One region of the Alteromonas sp. AWQ4_252 genome, then DNA from elsewhere that is predicted to be linked to it. Evidence: riboswitches for the same ligand, from Rfam matches in the RefSeq annotation. Region 1 holds a riboswitch; the other holds the start of a gene.
The links. A riboswitch is a leader RNA that binds a small molecule or an ion and turns the genes downstream of it on or off. The one in region 1 is predicted to bind cyclic di-GMP.
Positions count from the first base shown of each region.

Region 1 (9,440 bases):
CATAAATTGCCGTCGTCACCGGTTCGAACACACTGGCGAAATCACTGTCCTGATAGGTGTATTGGCGGGTTAAATCCTGTTCACTGTGATTTACCCGCGCTCCGATGACCCACGAAGTTGTGTTGTTGAACAAGGTATTGCTGTCAGCACTGCTGAATCTGATTTCTGCACTTTGCTGTTCGACGTCGCGGTAATAGGCATCAAAAGACGTATAACCCCAGGGGTGAAAACCCGTGAAAGTCCAGTCTTCGTCATAACCATATTCAATATTATGACTTGCGTGGGTTAATATCACTTCCAGTAAACCCGCATCCATGTTGTGGTAAACATGCCCGCTTACGCCGTGAGTCTGCTGGCGATCAAATCCAGGTTCATCCGACCGGGTTTTGTTGTCGTTATCCAGGGAAAAGGCATCAAAGCCGTTATCAATGTCATACCAGCGATAGTTAAAAACAACTGTGGTGTCATCAGATATCGCCCAATCAAGACCAACGCGCGCCGCGTCTTCAGACAACCCGTTGGTATCATCACGGTCCAGATAAATATTTTCAACAAAACCATCACTGCTATTGTGAACGGCTGCCACGCGCAGATTTACCCCATCATTAACGGCGACGCCATAGCCACCTTCAACTCGAAACGACGATTGACTGGCGATATTAACCTCCAGGTGATTCTCCGCTTCATCACCGGGTTCGTTACTTACCACTTTTATAGCACCAGCCAGGGCACCTGTACCAAAATTGGTTGCTTGTGGTCCGCGATAAACCTCTACCTGGCGAGTATCAAACAACACACCTGCTGCCGCTAACCCTGAGAAATCGAAATCGTCTACCAGAAAAGAAACAGACGGATTCAGAGGCTCGGAAAACTGACTGCGTTCGCCTATGCCGCGAATTTGAACAAAACGTCCTCTTGACGCACCACGGGTAAAATTCACATTTGGAGCAACATTTAGCATGTTCTCGATATGCATCGCCTGCCGGCTATCCAGTCGCTCAGCTCCAATGACGGACGCACTGCTGCTTAATTGGTCTAGAGTGAGTTGGCGGAAATCGCCAGTTACCGTGATACGTTCAATATCATCATTGGCATTTGCCCAGAGAGGCACGGAGAGTAAAGCGATGAGTACAGCGTTTTTTTTCATTGAGGATCTCTTTAGCAGTAAAAAGACCCGGTATGTCGGCAAGTATCAGGATACCAAAATTGTATTGTCACCATCCCTACGCCGGTATTATCCGGATCAGGTTAAAGGGTTCCCATTGTGGATCTCAGCCGGACAATACCGGCACCCCTTGGCCTTAGAATATAACGTGGGAGCAGTTGCGCTCTTTGGAAATATCGCGGAGCAGTCTACCAACTATGACGATTGAGTCAAGTCGGCAGACCACTTGCAGAGATGTAAAAAAGCCCGCATGTGACGTTGCGGGCGAGGTGGGCTGGTGAGCCCTTATTTTTGGCGTCTTGCGCGCCATCCCATAAAGCCCACTCCAAGAAGGATCAGTGACATGGCGGTTGGTTCACTGACTTCTGAAATGGAAGCATTGCGGAATCTAACGTCAAGGTTGTTACAACCGGCGTTTGCATCACAGTCATTAAGGAATACGATGTCGGTAATGATGCCGGACATGTAGTCATCAAGTTTGATGGTAAAGGTTTCCCAGCTACCCGCACCGGTATAGGCGATATCGTCTAACCCAAAGTTTTGTGTTCCTTCAAAATTAAAGGTCCGGCTAGCGTCGTTGTTTTGCTCGCCACCGGAGAAGTCTGCTAACCAGATACCAGCGATTTCTGAATAAGAATCAGTGCTGTTAGCCTTAGTTCTGAAATCAAACGACAACTCGATGTTGGTGCTAACGTTGTCCAGATCTAAACTTGAAATACCAAAGGCATCATTCAGGTTCAGCGTAAACCACGCATCTTCTTTAAGGTTCAGTACGCTACCGTTGTAATCCCACGTAGTATATGAACCACCGTTTTGCTGGTGAGCAGTTAGAGTTTGAGCAGAAAAATCTATATCGTAGCTGTTTATAATGCCTGCGTTAGCTGTTGATGCGAATATTGTCGTCAGCAGAGCCGCGGCTTTCATGCTAAATTTCATTTGTGTTCCTTGAGCAGTGTTGCCTGTAAAATGTTAAAAACATGCACTGCAACCCGGCTGTCTTAATGGCGGTACTAAGACCCGTGGCTTTCCGTCCTTACTTCACAGTAAGTTTGGCTGTACGAACTTCTGGTGTGACGACCAGAGAATGTATCGACGGTTGAAAGGATATAGCGGGGAGCGCAAGGTAAACAGGACAGTTCTGTTTTTTATATGCTACAGATCTGTACATACAAGAAAATTTCATTAGCACTGTCATCCTCTTTAGAATTCTTATATTCTTTGTAAATAAAGGGATGAAGGCAGTATGACAGGAGTAAACGTGCAGTATCAGGGCTTATTTTGGTCAGCAATAATTCGTGCGCTATTAAGTCAGCGACGTGATCTTGGCATTAGTGACGAGCGGGATGCAACGTTATTAGAGAGTGTCCATCAACTCGAGGAAGAACAGTTTTCTGAAACTACCCTCGCGAAGCTGCTGCTTTCTCTTTGCCCCCTTGAGCATCAAGCCCAATTTGGTCGCTCCCTAATCGGATACATCGATTTCAACAAAATGAGTAACCTGGTAGTGTTACTTACAGCAAGTAAGCATATCGACGACGCACTGCACGTACTTGGCAAGCAGTATACGCACATTCTTGGGCCCCAGGCTGACTTCACAGTAAAAGAGAACATGGGCACCACGACACTTCTGTTTAAGCCCGGACACCACACAATAGTTACCGAGTTCAGATGCTACTTCATGCTGGCGCTTTTTCGCCACCTTGCTGGCAGAAAATTTGACTTTGCTTGTGTTGAAATACCACACCTTGAGCAATCGGCTTTAATAGGTGCACTGAGTAAGGCCGAACTAAAATCAGGCCAGGAAACAATTAAGCTAGTCTTTGACACCAAGTGGTGTAAGCAACCTTCTTTTTATTTTTCTCAATCCATCAAAAAAATGTTGCAGTCAACACTGGAAACAAAAGAAGAAATGCCTTTAAAACAGCGGGTAAAGGAAGTATTTCAGCGTGCGGCGAGTCCGGCTCGAATTCGCTCAGAGTGGGTTGCTACGCAACTTGGACAAACGGAGTCAGCGTTTCGGCGGCAACTTCGCCAGGAGTCCATTTCCTTTAGCTCCATGTTAAAAGAGCACATTCACGATAATTCTTGTCATCTACTGTTAAGTGGTGTCAAAACCGATGACGCTGCGGCTCAACTAGGGTTTTCCGATCGTCGTTCTTTTGAAAGAAGTTTCAAAGAACACGCTGGTATCAGCGCAGGTCAGTTGCGTCAACTAGGAAGTCGTCTACGCTTCCAAAAAGGCAATAGTAATTTGATAGATGTGGTGGAAAATCTGCCACCGCTTCCTCATTCCATTCAAACACTGTTAGATATTGAAGAAGATAATATGACTCTGGAGCTGGTAGTCAGCATTATCGAAAAAGACCCAATATTCCAAGCCCACGTTATGAGTAAGGCCAGCCGCGCTATTTACGGCAGCCCGCCCAAAAACCTCAAACAGGCTATCGGTCGCAACCTCGGTCTTGGCAATATTCGCAATCTAGCTGTTATTTTTGCTGCCCAGCAGTTGTTATCAGCCCAATGCAGGTTTGGTAATGTTGGCACGCTCACCGACGGTATGTTACTAAGCGCCTCACTCTTTCAGCAAGTTTTCTCTTATCAGTCATACAATGAAGATCAGACCGAACAAATTAAACAGCTTCTTTTGTTTGGTACTTTATCCTTATTCCTTGTATTTCATGATGAATGTCTCTTTGCGGATGGCGCACTGTCACTTTGGGAAGACGCTGATTCGTTTGAAGATTTCCTGCAAAAAATTAACGAAAGTTACGGGATCTGCCTTTATGGCGCAACCTCGTTAATGCTTCTTCGCTGGGGTTTTCAAAGTGCAGTTAACCAACAATTATGGAAGCTTTGCCAGCAAGACAACAGTGAAAATGAAAACCACAGTTTGTCCGACCAAATAAGGTTTTGTCATAACGTGGCATTCACTTTATCATCTCACCGGGACAGCATAGAAGACATCAGTGGCGCGGCATCGCTTAGCGCCCCACAAATTGAAAGGATGGAGGAAATCGTCACGAAATGGTATCAGACGGTTGCCTGACACCTAAACCTTACTCCTGATTGGTGATGACGAGATTCAAACTGCGCATCTCTTCCTCAGTTTGCGCTTTTAACGATTCCAGTGTTTTACCATGGGGAATGGGCTTTCTGGTTTCAGGATCCAGGGTGACAAAAACAATATCGTCAGCCAGACAAATACTCTTTTTAGTCGCCTTGTTTCGCACCAAACACGTCACCGTAATTGAGGTTCTTCCTACAGATTTTGTTTCCAGACCAAATTCTACAATATCGCCCTGCAACGCGGGGGATTCAAACGTAATTTCACCAATATGCTTTGTTACCAGGCAATTTGTTTCCAATTGACAAATCGCAAAAATCGCAGCTTCTTCGTCTATCCACTGCATCGCCCGGCCACCAAATAATGAATTGCCATAGTTCAAATCACTTGGCATAACTAATCGTCGGGATAAAAACCGCATTCGAATTCCTCGTAAACTCAGGATAAAATAAACTTAGTATTATACGTAACTTATGTAGGATTAGCTTTGACAACTGTGTCTGATTGGCTATTTTCTCCCCTCTCGGCATCATTTTCCGCTTATCACAGACAGATCCTGATAATAAGCGGCGAAACCGACTGGGTATTTAATACACTTCAAGGATCTCTATCTGAGAAACCAGCGTCATCCACTGTCGCTTGGCTTGGTACAGAGATGACTGACACAAACCACAAATGGATAACTCAAAGATACCCATATGCACAGTATAAACAACTGTTAGGGAGCGAATTTGACTTTGTCATTGTAAATTGTCTGGACAACTTTAGGCTCAGTGGAATGGCTGCCGTAGCGGGCACCTTACACGCAGGGGGAACATTTATTTTACTCATCCCCCCAAATGCCGCCTGGCCGTTACACCCTAGCGTAACCTCGCCTCACTTTCTCAGCCATGGCTGGCGCATAAAACAAAGTTCCTTTACACAGTTCATGCTATCGACACTAACTGAGTCACCCCGGGTAGGTTTACTGTCTGCCACACAGTGCGAACTTCCTGGTGCGATTAAAACAAATGATATTTATCGCCCTTCGACAAGGTTTGCCACCAACTGTCAGGAGAAAGCATTCAGTCAAATCTTAAACGAATATGATAGTGGCAGCCGGTGCGTTGCCATGCTGGCTAAAAGAGGTCGGGGAAAGTCGACAATTCTCGGTTTGTTAGCGTGCTTTTTAGCGGGAAAATCAAAGCGCGTTGCTGTTACGTCCTCCATTCGCGCGCAAACGAATAACTTGTTCAGTGCTATAAAACAGCATCGCAGTGAGGATGCCCTGGAGATTAGCTGGTATGCCCTTGATAACCCTGTACTCATGAGCTTAAACCTGGACGTGCTTATCATCGACGAAGCGGCCAGCATACCCGTACCGGTGCTAAACAAACTAATTCAATACCATAAGTTTGTGATCCTTTCATCCACCACTGACGGATATGAAGGCTCTGGACAAGGCTTGCGGGAGAAAGTCATCACCGTTAAAAAAGTGCCGGTGATAACACTAGAGACGCCAGTTCGATGGCACAAGAACGACCCACTGGAACACATTATTGATGCACTGTTGTTCCAAGATGCCCCTTTAGCCCCGCTTTCACCTGCCATAGTAGCCAGGCAGACAGACCTCAATTATTCGATAACCACACTTGACGATTGTAGCGACCACCTTTACCCACAGATAATGGCTTTGTTGCGAGAAGCCCACTACCAAACCACACCTGATGATATTGTGCGCTTCATCGATTCCCCAAACAACAAGTTATGTTTGGCATACAGTGGTACACAGGTTGTAGCAGTAGCCATTCTTGAACTTGAAGGTGGCTCAGTATTACAAGAAGTAAGTAACGACATCGCAAGCGGCAAGCGCAGGGTGAAAGGTCACCTCGCAGCCCAGGCGCTGGCACTGATGTCTACCAATTCAGAATTTGCCACCTTACAAAGTTTGAGGATTAACAGAATAGCGGTACACCCCAATATGCAAAATCAAGGCATTGGACAAACCATGATGACGTATATATGTCAGTATAACTGGCAGGAAGAAGTTTATTTTATGACTGTCTCTTTTGGTGCTACAACAAGACTAAAACAATTTTGGGAAAAAAACGGTTTTAAACTACTAAAACACGGAAGTAAAAAAGATAAATCGTCGGGATTAATCAGTGATATTTATGGTAAAGCGCTGTCACCTTCGGGGGAAACATTAATAAATAGCTTGTTCTCAAACACGCCAGAAAGCACTCACTTAACACGAATACGACAATTTTGTGTAGGAACAAGAAGCATTACCCATTTATATGATACCAGCGCTTGGATTAAAACGCGCCTAACCAACTCGGTTATGCACATGATCCTCACTGGACTTGAAAATACATGGGAACTAACGAGGATCTCACGTGAAGCCGGGTTTAGCAGTAAAAGGGACATGATTGAATTTACAAGAGAGATCCTAACAAACACCTTCTAAAAAACTGACAAGTACAAAAAACCCCGCTAGAGCGGGGCTTTTTATCTTTCTGGCATTACATTAGATTTTTATGCCGCGGTTTTTCGCCTTATCTTTAATATAAGGTTCCCACGCGATAGCATTTCTGCGTAATGACTTATCTTTCTTAGCAATTTGCACGTGCTCAAAAGCTTTCTTGTAGTTACCCAGGTAGAAGTTTGCTTCCATCAAAGAGAAATGGATTTTTGCTTCGTCTTCTACACCGCGTTCCAACGCATTATTTAACGCTGTAATTGCGCCACGGTAATCTTCAGCTACGAGTAGCAATGTGCCCTGCTTACGGTAATACTCTGGGTCAGAATCAACCTGAGCAGCTTTACCGTAATACTTTGCAGCATCTTTATAGTCTTTCGCCTGGTGGAAAGAGTTCGCAAGACTTGCATACATCTCAGCATCTTTTTTCAACAAACCGCTGTTGAGATATTTTTCCAGTACTTTTGCGGCTTTGTGGGGGTTACCCGCATTCGCATACAATGACGCAAGTTGCTTAATATGACTGTCTTTATCTAAGTAGCCTGCCATATAAGCAATATCAAAAGTCTGAACAGCTTTGTCAAAACGCTCAACTAACATGTAGAAGCTGGCCAACTGAATCCAGTAGGTTGCATTGTCTGGGAATAAGTTTACTAATTCCTCAGCAACAGTAACCGTTTGAGGGAATTTTTTGCTTTCATAGAAAGCAGACAATTTCAACAAATAAGGGTTCTTGTCAGGCTTTCCTTCCTGCTTGTTTAACGCAATTGCGTTATCAGCAGTAGGAATAACTTCATCGAATTTTTTCTGTTCGTACAGCGCTTGCGCTTTGCGGGTGTATACTTGTGCGTCTTTCTTACAAGTAAAATCCATCCACTTATCGTAGTAGCTAACCGCTTCGGAATACTTTTGCTCTTGCATACTTAAGTCACCAAGTAACTTAAGCGTTTGCGAGTGCTCAGTATCGTTTAAAACCTTAGGATTAACTGACTGCTCAAGGTAACCGAACGCTTCCTGACCTTTACCTTCCTGAGAAGCGATAAGGTTCCCTACAAATCGGTTCACGTAAGCCTTGTCGAAGTCATCACTCGGATCAACGTCTTTGAGGATTGCAATAGCTTCGTCAACGCGATCTTCGTTATAGGCTTCAAAGGCCTGTTGAACCTTTTTACCAGTGCGCTCGCCTACCAGTGTGGTTTTTCCCTTAACATAGCCAGGGCAAACAACAGGGCCAGAGGGCGGCGCAGCGTTTGCTTGCTGCGCAGCGGCCATTGGCGCTGCAATCGCAGCACCAAAACCCATGACTAAAGCAACGGCGGACATTTTAAATGTACGTAGTTTCATGATCATTGCTCCAGTTTAAAGTCAAGTTGTACAAACATACCGGTTTGCTTAACTGCTTTACCATCAACGATTTTAGGCTTGTACTTCCACTTGCTCAGTGCACGACGCGCTTCACGGTCGAAAATACGCTTAGGATCGGCATCGATAACGCTAATGTCGTCTACACCGCCTTGTTCGTTAATCGTAAATTGCAGTTTTACCCAGCCTTCACGACCATCTCGCGCAGCATCAGGTGGATATTTAGGGTCGATACGAACGATAGGTGTAGCGTCACCATCACGCTGCATCGCACCTACGCCACCAATATCTACACCTACACCACCCGTATCAACATTTGGAATAGCTAAGCTAAAGCCATCTGTATCAGGTTCTGCAGCGTCGGGTTCAACAGGTTGAACCTTAGGCGGCTGCTGAGGTGGTGGCGGAGGCGGAGGCGGCTTACGATTACGCGTTTGCGTTTCGTCTTCCGGCGGGCGCATCACAATATCAATAATTGGTGCTGGTGATACTTCATCTGCTGGTCGGCCTGAGTTCTCAATGAGCTTAGCCATAATAATAAACAGACCAAAAGCAACTACTGCACCTAATAAAATAGAAACGATTATCCTTACCATCTTAACCCCTCGCCGCTACCGATACACGATCGATGCCTGCAGCTTTAACCTGGTCCATAACTTTCACTACGATACCATGTTTGGCTTTGACATCAGCCTGGATAAATACATAATCCGTTGGCTGTTCGGTAAGCAATCGTTCCAAAGTAGCTCTGACCGAGTCCACAGCGACTTCACTTTTATTCATCCAAACACTTCCATCTTCTGTTACAGCGATGAAAATGTTGGCATTTTTGTGAAGAAACGCCTGGCTCGCCTCAGGCTTATTTACTTCTATGCCTGCTTCTTTAACGAAAACAGTAGTAACAATGAAGAAGATAAGCATGATAAACACGATGTCCAACATGGGCGTCATGTCGATCGCAGCTTCTTCCTCTTCTGTTCTATCTTTTCGAGCCATAATCGTTCTCTCTAGTGATGTGGAAGGCTATCAACTAAGCCTTCTCTCGCAATCTTCGCTTTAGCTTCGAGACGTGAACTAATAAATAGTCCGGACAGTGCCGCAACCATACCCGCCATAGTCGGGATTGTTGCCATTGAAATACCAGATGCCATCAAACGGGCGTTACTGGTACCTTGCGTTGCCATTGTTTCGAAAACCGAGATCATACCGGTAACTGTACCAAGCAGACCAATTAGGGGACAAATTGCCACTAACGTGCGAATGATTAGCATCCTGGCGTTCAGATCATCTGACGCCTGAGAAATCCATGCGTCACGGATTCTATGCGCATACCAAGAGGTAGTATCACTTCGAGCATCCCATTTAGCGATAATATCTTTCTTCACTTT
Region 1 covers NZ_JBSWSV010000001.1:2,254,525-2,263,964, reverse strand. Annotated here, with positions in the region: gene ACXACM_RS10025 (TonB-dependent receptor) at 1-1,147, opposite strand, end outside; TPP riboswitch at 1,204-1,306, opposite strand; gene ACXACM_RS10020 (hypothetical protein) at 1,451-2,101, opposite strand; cyclic di-GMP riboswitch class I at 2,146-2,229, opposite strand; gene ACXACM_RS10015 (helix-turn-helix domain-containing protein) at 2,409-4,211, shown strand; gene ACXACM_RS10010 (acyl-CoA thioesterase) at 4,222-4,650, opposite strand; gene ACXACM_RS10005 (GNAT family N-acetyltransferase) at 4,726-6,678, shown strand; gene ACXACM_RS10000 (tetratricopeptide repeat protein) at 6,739-8,034, opposite strand; gene ACXACM_RS09995 (energy transducer TonB) at 8,037-8,648, opposite strand; gene ACXACM_RS09990 (ExbD/TolR family protein) at 8,650-9,048, opposite strand; gene ACXACM_RS09985 (MotA/TolQ/ExbB proton channel family protein) at 9,060-9,440, opposite strand, start outside.

Region 2 (9,440 bases), 1.8 Mb from region 1:
CTATCACAGCTCCTTCGGGCAAGGCCAGCTCAGCCAGAGAGCGGTGCACGGCTTTTGCCGATTCCCCAAGGGTATACTGCACAATATCCACATTCACATCGCCCAATGCACTGATTTCCAGTGTAGCGGAAGGTGTCACAGGCGCGGGCTCAATGAGTTTGAGTTTTTTCGCCATCCACGGCAAAGTCGAGCCTTGTAACGTGGCTGATATTAACACCACAAAGAAAACGACGTTGAATATCAGGTAGGCTTGAGGGATATCGAACAACAAAGGAAAAATGGCCAGAATTATAGGTACGGACCCACGAAGCCCAACCCAGGAAATGAGCCCTACTTCACGTTTGCTAAACCCGGCAAAGCCCATGAAAGGCGCAACCGCTAACGGACGAGCCACAAAGATCAGGATCACCGCAATCAACAGTCCTTCCTGCCAAACTTTGAGTAAGGACGCGGGATTGACCAGTAACCCCAGCATCACGAACATACCAATTTGACTAAGCCATGCCAGCCCATCGTGAAACATAAACGTAGCACGCTTTAATACGAACCGGTTATTGCCGATAAACACGCCGGCAATGAAGGTTGCCAAAAAGCCACTACCGCCAAGGCTCGCTGATACTCCAAAGGTTAAAAAACCACAAACTGCGACCATAACGGGGTACAACCCTGCTGCGCTTAACTTAATTTTGTTGATCAGTTTTACCGCCAGCCAGCCAATACCCAGCCCAACGACGGCACCAACTCCAATTTGTTGAACAAACAAAACAAGAAGAGCCCACCCTGGCTCCATTTGTGCTGTGATTAGCTCCAGCAGACCTACGGTCAAAAAAATCGCCATGGGATCGTTAGACGCCGACTCAATTTCTAAGGTTGATTTAAGCCGGGGATTAATGTGCAAACCGGCATTGCGCAAAATAGAAAATACAGCAGCGGCATCAGTCGACCCCACGATAGCACCAATGAGTAAGCCAACTAGGGGGGGTAACCCGAGGATAAAAGCCGCTGCTAAGCCAGTAACCCCGGCAGTAATGGCAACCCCGAATGTGGCAAGGAAACCAGCGGGTTTCCACACCTGTTTAATAGAGGTGAAAGACGTTTGCAAGCCGCCATCGAACAAGATCATCGCCAGCGCCATTGTGCCAAGAGCATGGGCAGAAGTGGCATCATCAAATGCCAGGCCCAGGCCGTCCTCCCCGGCTAACATTCCTACCAGTAAAAACAACACGAGTAGTGGCAAGCCGAGTCTTGGCGATAACTTACTGGATAGAATACCAACAAACAGTAACACTGCGGCTACCAGAATTTGGTAATCAATGGCGAACATGCATGTCTCCCTTAACGTTTAAAATGTAACCGCCTATGGAATATGAGCGAGGGATTCCCTCACCTCTTCTGCTGTAGGCCTCAATTGTTTCAATCCTTTTTTCTCCCGCCTTTTTCCCAGATAGTACAAAATTGGCGAAGCAATAAAAATAGACGAACTGGTACCAATTACGATGCCAAAGAGCATAGGAAGGGCAAAACTCGCGACAGATGCCCCTCCAGCAATCCCCATAGGCAACAAAGCGAGCATTGTGGTAAACGACGTAAATAGCGTTCGTGTCAGGGTTGCCGATATACTGCTGTTAAGTACGTGCTCAATAGGTTTGTCCGGCGACATGCGAAAACCTTCCCGAATACGGTCAAACACCACCACTTTATCGTTAATGGAATAACCAATAAGGGCAAGTAGCGCCGCCACGGCAGTTAAATTGAACTCTAACCCAGTCAAGGCGAAGAACCCTATTGTTTTGGTTAAGTCCAGCGCAATCGTCGCCGTAGCCGCAAGGGCAAAGTGCGACTCAAATCGCATCCACAGGTAACACAAAATACCGCCCCCTGCGATGAGAATAGCTAAAATGGAAGCATCTGCAAAACCGTCGCTGACTTTCGCTCCCACCATATCAACCCGCGGAAAACTGGCATCGTCATCCAACGAGGTTACTGCGCTTTTTACCTGTGCAACCTGCTGACTTTGGGCAGCAGCCTGTTCAACCGGATCACTTAATTCCACCGACGGAACTCTTATGAGATAGCCCCCTTTTTCACCAAATTCCTGGATGCTTGCATCTGCCAGACCTTCTGTTGCCAGTGCAGACCTGAGGTTGTCTACAGAGACAGCGGGTGCGCTTACTTCCACCAAGGTGCCACCGGTAAAATCAACGCCATATTGTAAGCCAGGAGTGAAAAACAACACGACAGAAGCAATGGAAAGCACTGCCGATACAGTCAAACCAATCACTCTGCCGCGCAAAAAGTTGATCGGCTTTTTACTCAGTTCGTTTAACCAGGATACACCTGGGAACCGCAGTGTTTCGCGCTCTTGCTTTCTGGTAAACCACCGCATGAGCATTTTCGTAACTGCGATGGCAGTAAACATTGACGTGAATAAGCCAATCCCTATTGTGATAGCAAAGCCTTTGATAGGTCCACTGCCGAAGAGGAACAGTAAACTCACGGCAATGAGGGTTGTGAAACTCGAATCGAGAATAGTCGCCCACGCTTTTTCAAAGCCTGCAGTAATAGCCGCTGCTGCGCCCCGCCCTTTTCGGGATTCTTCTTTAATACGTTCGTTGATCAATATGTTAGCGTCTACCGCCATGCCCAAAGTAAGAATAATTCCCGCAATGCCCGGCAACGTCAAAGTGGCACCAAAACCGCTGAGGATCCCGAATATGAGGCCCATATTAATGCTAAGGCTAAGGCAGGCGATAATACCCCAACGGCGGTAAAGGGTTGTCATGAACGCCAAAACCAGGGCCGCACCTATTAAGCCAGTTGTTACGCCCATTTGTATGGCATCACTTCCCAAATCCGGCCCCACCGTGCGCTCTTCTATCACAGTGAGGGGAACAGGTAACGCACCAGCTCTTAGCATTAACGCTAAATCCTTGGCTTCTGCGGCGGTAAACTGACCACTTATTTCACCTCCACTGGCACCAATTACAGATCGAATGACAGGTGCCGTAATAACCTTGTTGTCGAGTACAACGGCAAGAGGTTGGCCAATATGAGCTCGCGTCATATCGGCAAAAATCTTGCCGCCAACAGTGTCTAGTTTAAAATTCACTACCGGGCTGCCAGTATTGGGGTCGAAGGCGAGCTGAGCATCTGTGATGTGCTCTCCTTCCATGGCAACCCGCTTTTCCAAACGATATTGCTGGCTGCCAGCGCTATCCGGCACAGTGATAGTCGCTACCTTTTCACCCTCTTGTACCACCCAGTGAAATTGCATCTGTGCGGTTGTACCAAGCAATTCTCTGATGCGGGATGGATCTGTTACGCCAGGCATCTGAACTAACACGCCACCATTACCCTGACGGGAAATACCAGGTTCCACCAGACCGGTTTCGTCTAACCGGTGACGCACAACCTCAACACTGCGTTCAAGGGCATCAGTGACTAAGCGTTCTTCATACGCTTCAGTAAGCGTAAATGTGTAAATCCCCTCGTTTTCAGCAACGTTGAACTGAGGTTGACCACTACCGTCATAGCGATAAGAAGAGGTGATTTCCCACATTTGCTGTCGCTCGGATGCTGAGCCTTTGAACAAAAGCTCCAGAGTATGCTGCTTTGTCGATTTAACCTGATAATGAATACCAGCTTCACGTAAATCCCTTAACAGACTTTCTTTCATATCATCAAATGCTTTGTCGAGTAATGGCTGTGTATCGGCCGACAAAAGCAAATGGGAGCCGCCTTGTAAGTCTAAGCCAAGGGCGAGCTGATTTTGTGTATACCATTGTGGCAAATGTTGTTGTATTGACGTGGGCAATACATTGGGTACTGCACTCAACAAGCCGAGTACAATCACGAGTGCGTATATCACGCCTCGCGGTGAAAACAGTTTCATAAGTTATCCTTTTAACGTTGTAAGAATGGGCCGGGCCCTTGTAAAACAAGCGTTAAAAGTAAGGTGGAGCTCTCGATAAAGGCCGGCTGAAGCGGCACTGAAGGCAGGGGTCAGCACTTACTACAAAGCCGGATTGAATACCGGCTATAAACCATTGCGGCCGTTGAACTGACAATAGGTCATTGGTCAGTATTGTATCGGGAACAGGCTCTATCGATTGACCCGTCGCGAACAAGCGAACAAAACCGAGATCTGTCCGACTGCTCAGTACTGCCGGATAATCGTAAGATCGGAAGCTATCTGAAAAGCTATCCGTCTGGATTTTACCCGCACTTGCTGCCGATATAGCGAAAGCCAGCCACAACAATATGACCCCGATGCGCATGGGCATCGCGGCGTTCACATGTGTCGATAAGCTGTTGATTGCAAGTGAGCGCATTAATTCGTGAACTATCGTTTCGTTTTAGGTGAGCGCGCCCCTTGTCCAACAAGAAACGAACCGCACAGTTCACGCTAATATGTGGTTTCGGTGCCGATTTTCAAGCTTGCAGATTAAAAAGGTTTGTTACGACACCTAAACACGGGTCTAGTTCGTCAGGCAAAGTCAATAATATCAACACCAAAGAAGTTATCGATAGCACATTGCCACTGACCATCAGTGTTTTTGCGAAACACATAAATAGCTTTTTTGACATGTCCTTCGGAAGTGTCTGCACTCTGTTTCGCACTAACATAGAGCTTACTGATCACCAACGCTGTGTCTCCAGCCTCCACTACGACATCGTCACCTTGTGATACCACATGGGCGGGCATGTATTTCGATTTAAATCCATCGAGGGCTTTCAGTAATTCTGTACGGGAAGTCATCATAGGTTTTTCAATTAATACAGCATCGTCGCGGTACAACGCTTTTAACGCCTGCGTGTCGTTTCTGTTTACCGCGCTATGCAAGGCTTGTAATTGATGTGAAACCGGGTGGTTCATGTCTGTCGTCTCCATGTTAGTACCGCAAAGACGCAAACAAAAAACCCGCCTTTGCGGCGGGTTTTAGTTAATCTTTACGTACTAGCACACCCGCCAACTTTTTAGAATAGCGAGTAGAATAATCAGTGCTGCAGGTTTTTGACTAAACATTATCAAGGTTACCTCTGTACGTGTAAAAGCAAATTAAGTCTAATTGGCAGTACTGTCAACAGATTTATCATCCTGCCTTTCAACTTCGTCTATAAAACTGTTGAGCATCATGAGCATTTGCCTGAAAAGCGGGTTCCCTTGGGGCACAGCGCATGAATCACGCAAATCCACTGCACTTTTATCAAAATGCATATCTATTACCATCTTGCTGCTGATCACTACGTCTGCATGGCATAACTGATAACTTTCATCAATGACAAACTGGGTGTTTATTTTCGTGGTGGTACGCGCCATGAGATCTTCGATGCCACTGATAGGCGTGGTGGTATCGGCTTGAGAATGCGCTGCAAAAACCGGCACATCAATGGTCTTCCCATCCTCAAACTGGTCTCGCACATCAGCAATCACCTCCATTAACTCCAGCCCCGTAAAACTTGCTATTGTCGGGTACTTGTAAGGGTTGGGCCCTTGCGTGACATAGTCTCCATCAATAAGGGAAGCCACCCACTGAATACCCCAAATTTTCGATAATCGCTCAACGCCGCTATCCAATGCCAGCGCGCCAGAAAATAGCATTATCGCGTCAACATTCTCAGGGCGAGACAGATAATACTGCACCGATAAGGCACCACCGGTTGAAAATCCACCAAGGTAGACCTCATCACTGATAGTATGTGCCACGTCAACTACATCACTAAGATGCGCAGCCCATTTATCCGACAACTCACTGTCACTCATTTCGTCGCTGGCGTCTAACTGACCATGACCGACATTTAGCGGCACGATAACCGTTAACCCCCTATCGTGAAGTGCCTGAGCGATACCCTTCATATAGAAAGGAGAGTCGCTCAACCCGTGGAGCAAAACGACTACGCCCGGTGTGGATTTGCCGTGATGTAAAATGTAGGGTGCGTTACCATCATTTCTCAACGCTGGCGAACACACGCTATACCGCTGAAATTCGCTGTTCGTGCACGCGCGAACTTGTCCAAACCTTGTCTCATAGAGACTCCGAAACTGGTCGAAGGCTGACTTGAGATCTGCCTGTGCCATGGATGATGCACTTAACAACACCAGAACTGCACCGGTGATAAATCGTCTCACCACACTTTTCTCCTTTCAGCGGGTATGAAAATTGATAACACACTGATACTAACAGATTCGGCTGAAAATAGAACGATATCCCTTTCAGAGCTTACAACTATCAAGGCTCACAGCCAATGACGCGCGGTGAGTTCGCCGCACACAGGTATATTTTTACATCCGTAAATATTGTCACGCATTCGCTTAATTGTTCTTCAATGTTGTATTGTAATTCTGTTAGCGAGTCATAGTTGAATACTCGTTTATTTGTTGAAAAAGGCAAAACGGTGCGAAAGCCCGTGACGCAAAGCTTCCGGTCTAACACAAAGTATTTGTCATGATAGCGGAGTTACCGAACACGATAAGCCTGCCTTCGGGCTGACTTGTTCACTTTTTCAGTCACATCCTTTAGCCGCTCTAAAGAGCGAAACCTGGAGACTAAACCATGATTGTATTGGTTGGTGGCGAAAAAGGCGGCAGTGGTAAAAGCTGTCTTGCTCAGAACATCGCTGTATATTTACGCACAGAAAAAAATGCCAGTGTATTGATGGTAGATTGTGATCCTCAGCGCACGACATCAGACTGGATCCAGGAACGCAAAGCTAACGATAGCCTGCCTTCCATTAATTGTGTGCAACTTTACGGGAAGATCCGCAACGAACTGCTTAGTTTGCGGGAGCACTATGACTATGTTGTAATCGACTGCGGTGGCCAGGATAATCTTGCACTGCGTTCCTCCATGGCGGTGGCAGATCACATTCTCATTCCCCTGCGTCCGAAAAGACGAGATCTAAAAACCGTGCCCCACATGGAAGACATTTTGTCGACCTGCAAAATGGTTAACCCGAACATGAACGCGGCATTTGTTATTACCCAGTGTCCTTCTCTTCCTTCATTAGCCAGTCGTATTTTGGAGGCTAAAGACGTATGTCGCTCCTTCGAAGTACCGGTACTCGATGCTGTGACTTACAGTCGAAATATGTACGATGATTCCGAAGAGTATGGTCAGTCGGTTATGGAAAGCGAACCAGAGGGTAAAGCCTCAAGTGAAATACGGTCTATCATTAAGGAACTGTTATCCCGACGCGAGGGGGAAACCTATGAGTCTATCCAGCCTCAAAAAATCCAAGCCGTCAGTTGAGCGCGTGAGTGCCGTTTCGGTTGATGACTTCATTAACGATGCTGTTAACTACGCCTCAGGGCAGGAAAGTGTGGTTCGCCCCCTGTATCCGGTGCCAAATGAGTCCGGAAGTAAAAGTGCCCCGGTAGTTCCCATGCGTAGGGCAACCTTTACACTGAGCGAAGAAACCATAGAACAATTGAAAACTCTTTCTTCGAATACGGGTATTTGTCGCTCCCGACTGATTCGAATTTGGGCCGATCTCTATTTCCGCGGCGATAGAGCTGCACTATATAGTAGTACTACGCCCTGAGAGGATTACAACTTTACTGTCACTAAAATTACTATAACAACAATCTTTAAAACACGTTTTTTTGCCACAACCGCAAATTCATATTAGGAAGATTATGAAACGTCGCCTGGCAGGTAGCCTACTTCTGCTATGTAGTGTGTTACAACCTGCAACTGCTATAGCATCGCAAACGGAATTAGCGATGAATATCAGCGATATGCTGGAACGTGTGCGTCACGCTTACAATGCCGGGCAAATTGATGCGGCCAGTGCATTGGCACAAACCCTGTTAACCCAGACACCAGCAACAGGCTTCCCTCTTCAGCATGCAAAAATTCAATTAGAACTCGGAAAAATCGCGGCACTTAAGAGCAGCTTCAACCTTGCTCTTCAGCATTTTAATAACGCTGAAAACCTTTTTTCTGAATTAGATCAACAAGCCTTTATGGCTGCCGTACATGCTGAAAAAGGCCAGGTATACTTCGCACAAGCCAAATACGAATCTGCCTTGGCGTTATTTGAACAGGCGAAGGCATTCTATCAAGCCCAGCAAGATAACACCGGCGTTGCAATGCAGCAGCTAAACATTGGTATTTTGCTCCATGCAGAAGGACGCATTGCTGAAAGCCTTCAGGCATTACAAGAAGCCCTGACCTTGCTGAGGCAGCAGAAAGACATGCCCAACGTAGCCCGGGCACTGTCAGAGATAGGCAGTGTATACGCTGATATGCAAAATTCTGAAAATGCTATTAAATACCTTATGGATGCCCTTGAGATTAATACGTCTCGCGGCCTTGCGTATGAGCGCGCACGAAACCACAGTGTTCTGGGTGAACTCTACTTGCAATCGGAGCAATTCGACTTAGCCGAACAACACCTCCTTGCTGCTTTTTCGTCTTTTACGATGATGAACGCGTCGCTGGACTCAGGTTCTGCACAAACTACTTTGGGTAAAGTTGCCGTCGCTAAAGGCGAAATAGAAACCGGCTTGCGCTTTCTTCGGGACGCCCTCTCCCAAGCCAGGGCCAGGGGTCACGCTTCCCTTGTGACGCAAATTCACATTGCATTGTCAGACGCATTTTACAAAGGCAATGATTTGGAGCGAGCGGCGAAACACGCTCAGTGGGCTTTCATTCAGGCAGAACGACATGGCGAACTCAATAATCAGATCCTTGCACAAGATAAAGCTTTACAAGCTTACCTCGCACGAGAAAATTACAAGGCCGCATTCGATGCCCTGTCCATCCGGACAAAGTTGAACGCTGAACAACTAAAAGCAGAAAAGCAGGTTTCACTGGGAAGAATAGAAGCTGAGCTTGAGATGGAACGGCAAGCGCAGGCTTTCGAGCTACAGGAAAAAAACCGCACGGTAGAGCTTGCCAGTGTCCGTCAGCAAAACTTGCAGAATATGTTGGCTCTGGGCAGTCTTGTATCGCTGTTATTATTCATTTTTCTCATTTGGAGCCGTTACAACCAATACCTGCAAACTAAACGTCTGGCGCGAGAAGTTAAGCACCGCACGGCAGAACTGGAAGACAAAAATCATCAGCTAGAAGAAGCTTTTCGCGCTTTGGAACAAGTGAGTATGCGCGACCCTCTCACAGGGCTTTACAATCGCAATTTTCTGAATGCCCAACTTCCTGGCGAAATTCACCGGGTCCAACATTTTTACAGCAGTCTTGACACTTCTGATTATCCCAATAATCAGGATCTTGTTTGCTTTCTTGTTGATATTGATTATTTCAAACGTATCAACGACGATTACGGGCACCTGGCGGGGGATCGTTTCCTCACTCAATTTACAGAAATTTTGCAGGAAGTTTTTCGTCAAACAGACTTACTCATTCGCTGGGGTGGCGAAGAATTCTTAGTTGTCTGTCGAAATGCAGACCGCGAGGACGCAGTGGATCTTGCCGACC
Region 2 covers NZ_JBSWSV010000001.1:4,091,147-4,100,586, forward strand. Annotated here, with positions in the region: gene ACXACM_RS17970 (potassium/proton antiporter) at 1-1,324, opposite strand, end outside; gene secD (protein translocase subunit SecD) at 1,358-3,892, opposite strand; gene ACXACM_RS17980 (hypothetical protein) at 3,945-4,331, opposite strand; gene ACXACM_RS17985 (YybH family protein) at 4,487-4,891, opposite strand; gene ACXACM_RS17990 (alpha/beta hydrolase) at 5,066-6,133, opposite strand; cyclic di-GMP riboswitch class I at 6,378-6,466, shown strand; gene ACXACM_RS17995 (AAA family ATPase) at 6,555-7,250, shown strand; gene ACXACM_RS18000 (ribbon-helix-helix domain-containing protein) at 7,210-7,542, shown strand; gene ACXACM_RS18005 (diguanylate cyclase) at 7,637-9,440, shown strand, end outside.
Region 2: linked by a shared signal. The riboswitch ahead of ACXACM_RS17995 (AAA family ATPase) and the one ahead of ACXACM_RS10020 (hypothetical protein) in region 1 are both predicted to bind cyclic di-GMP.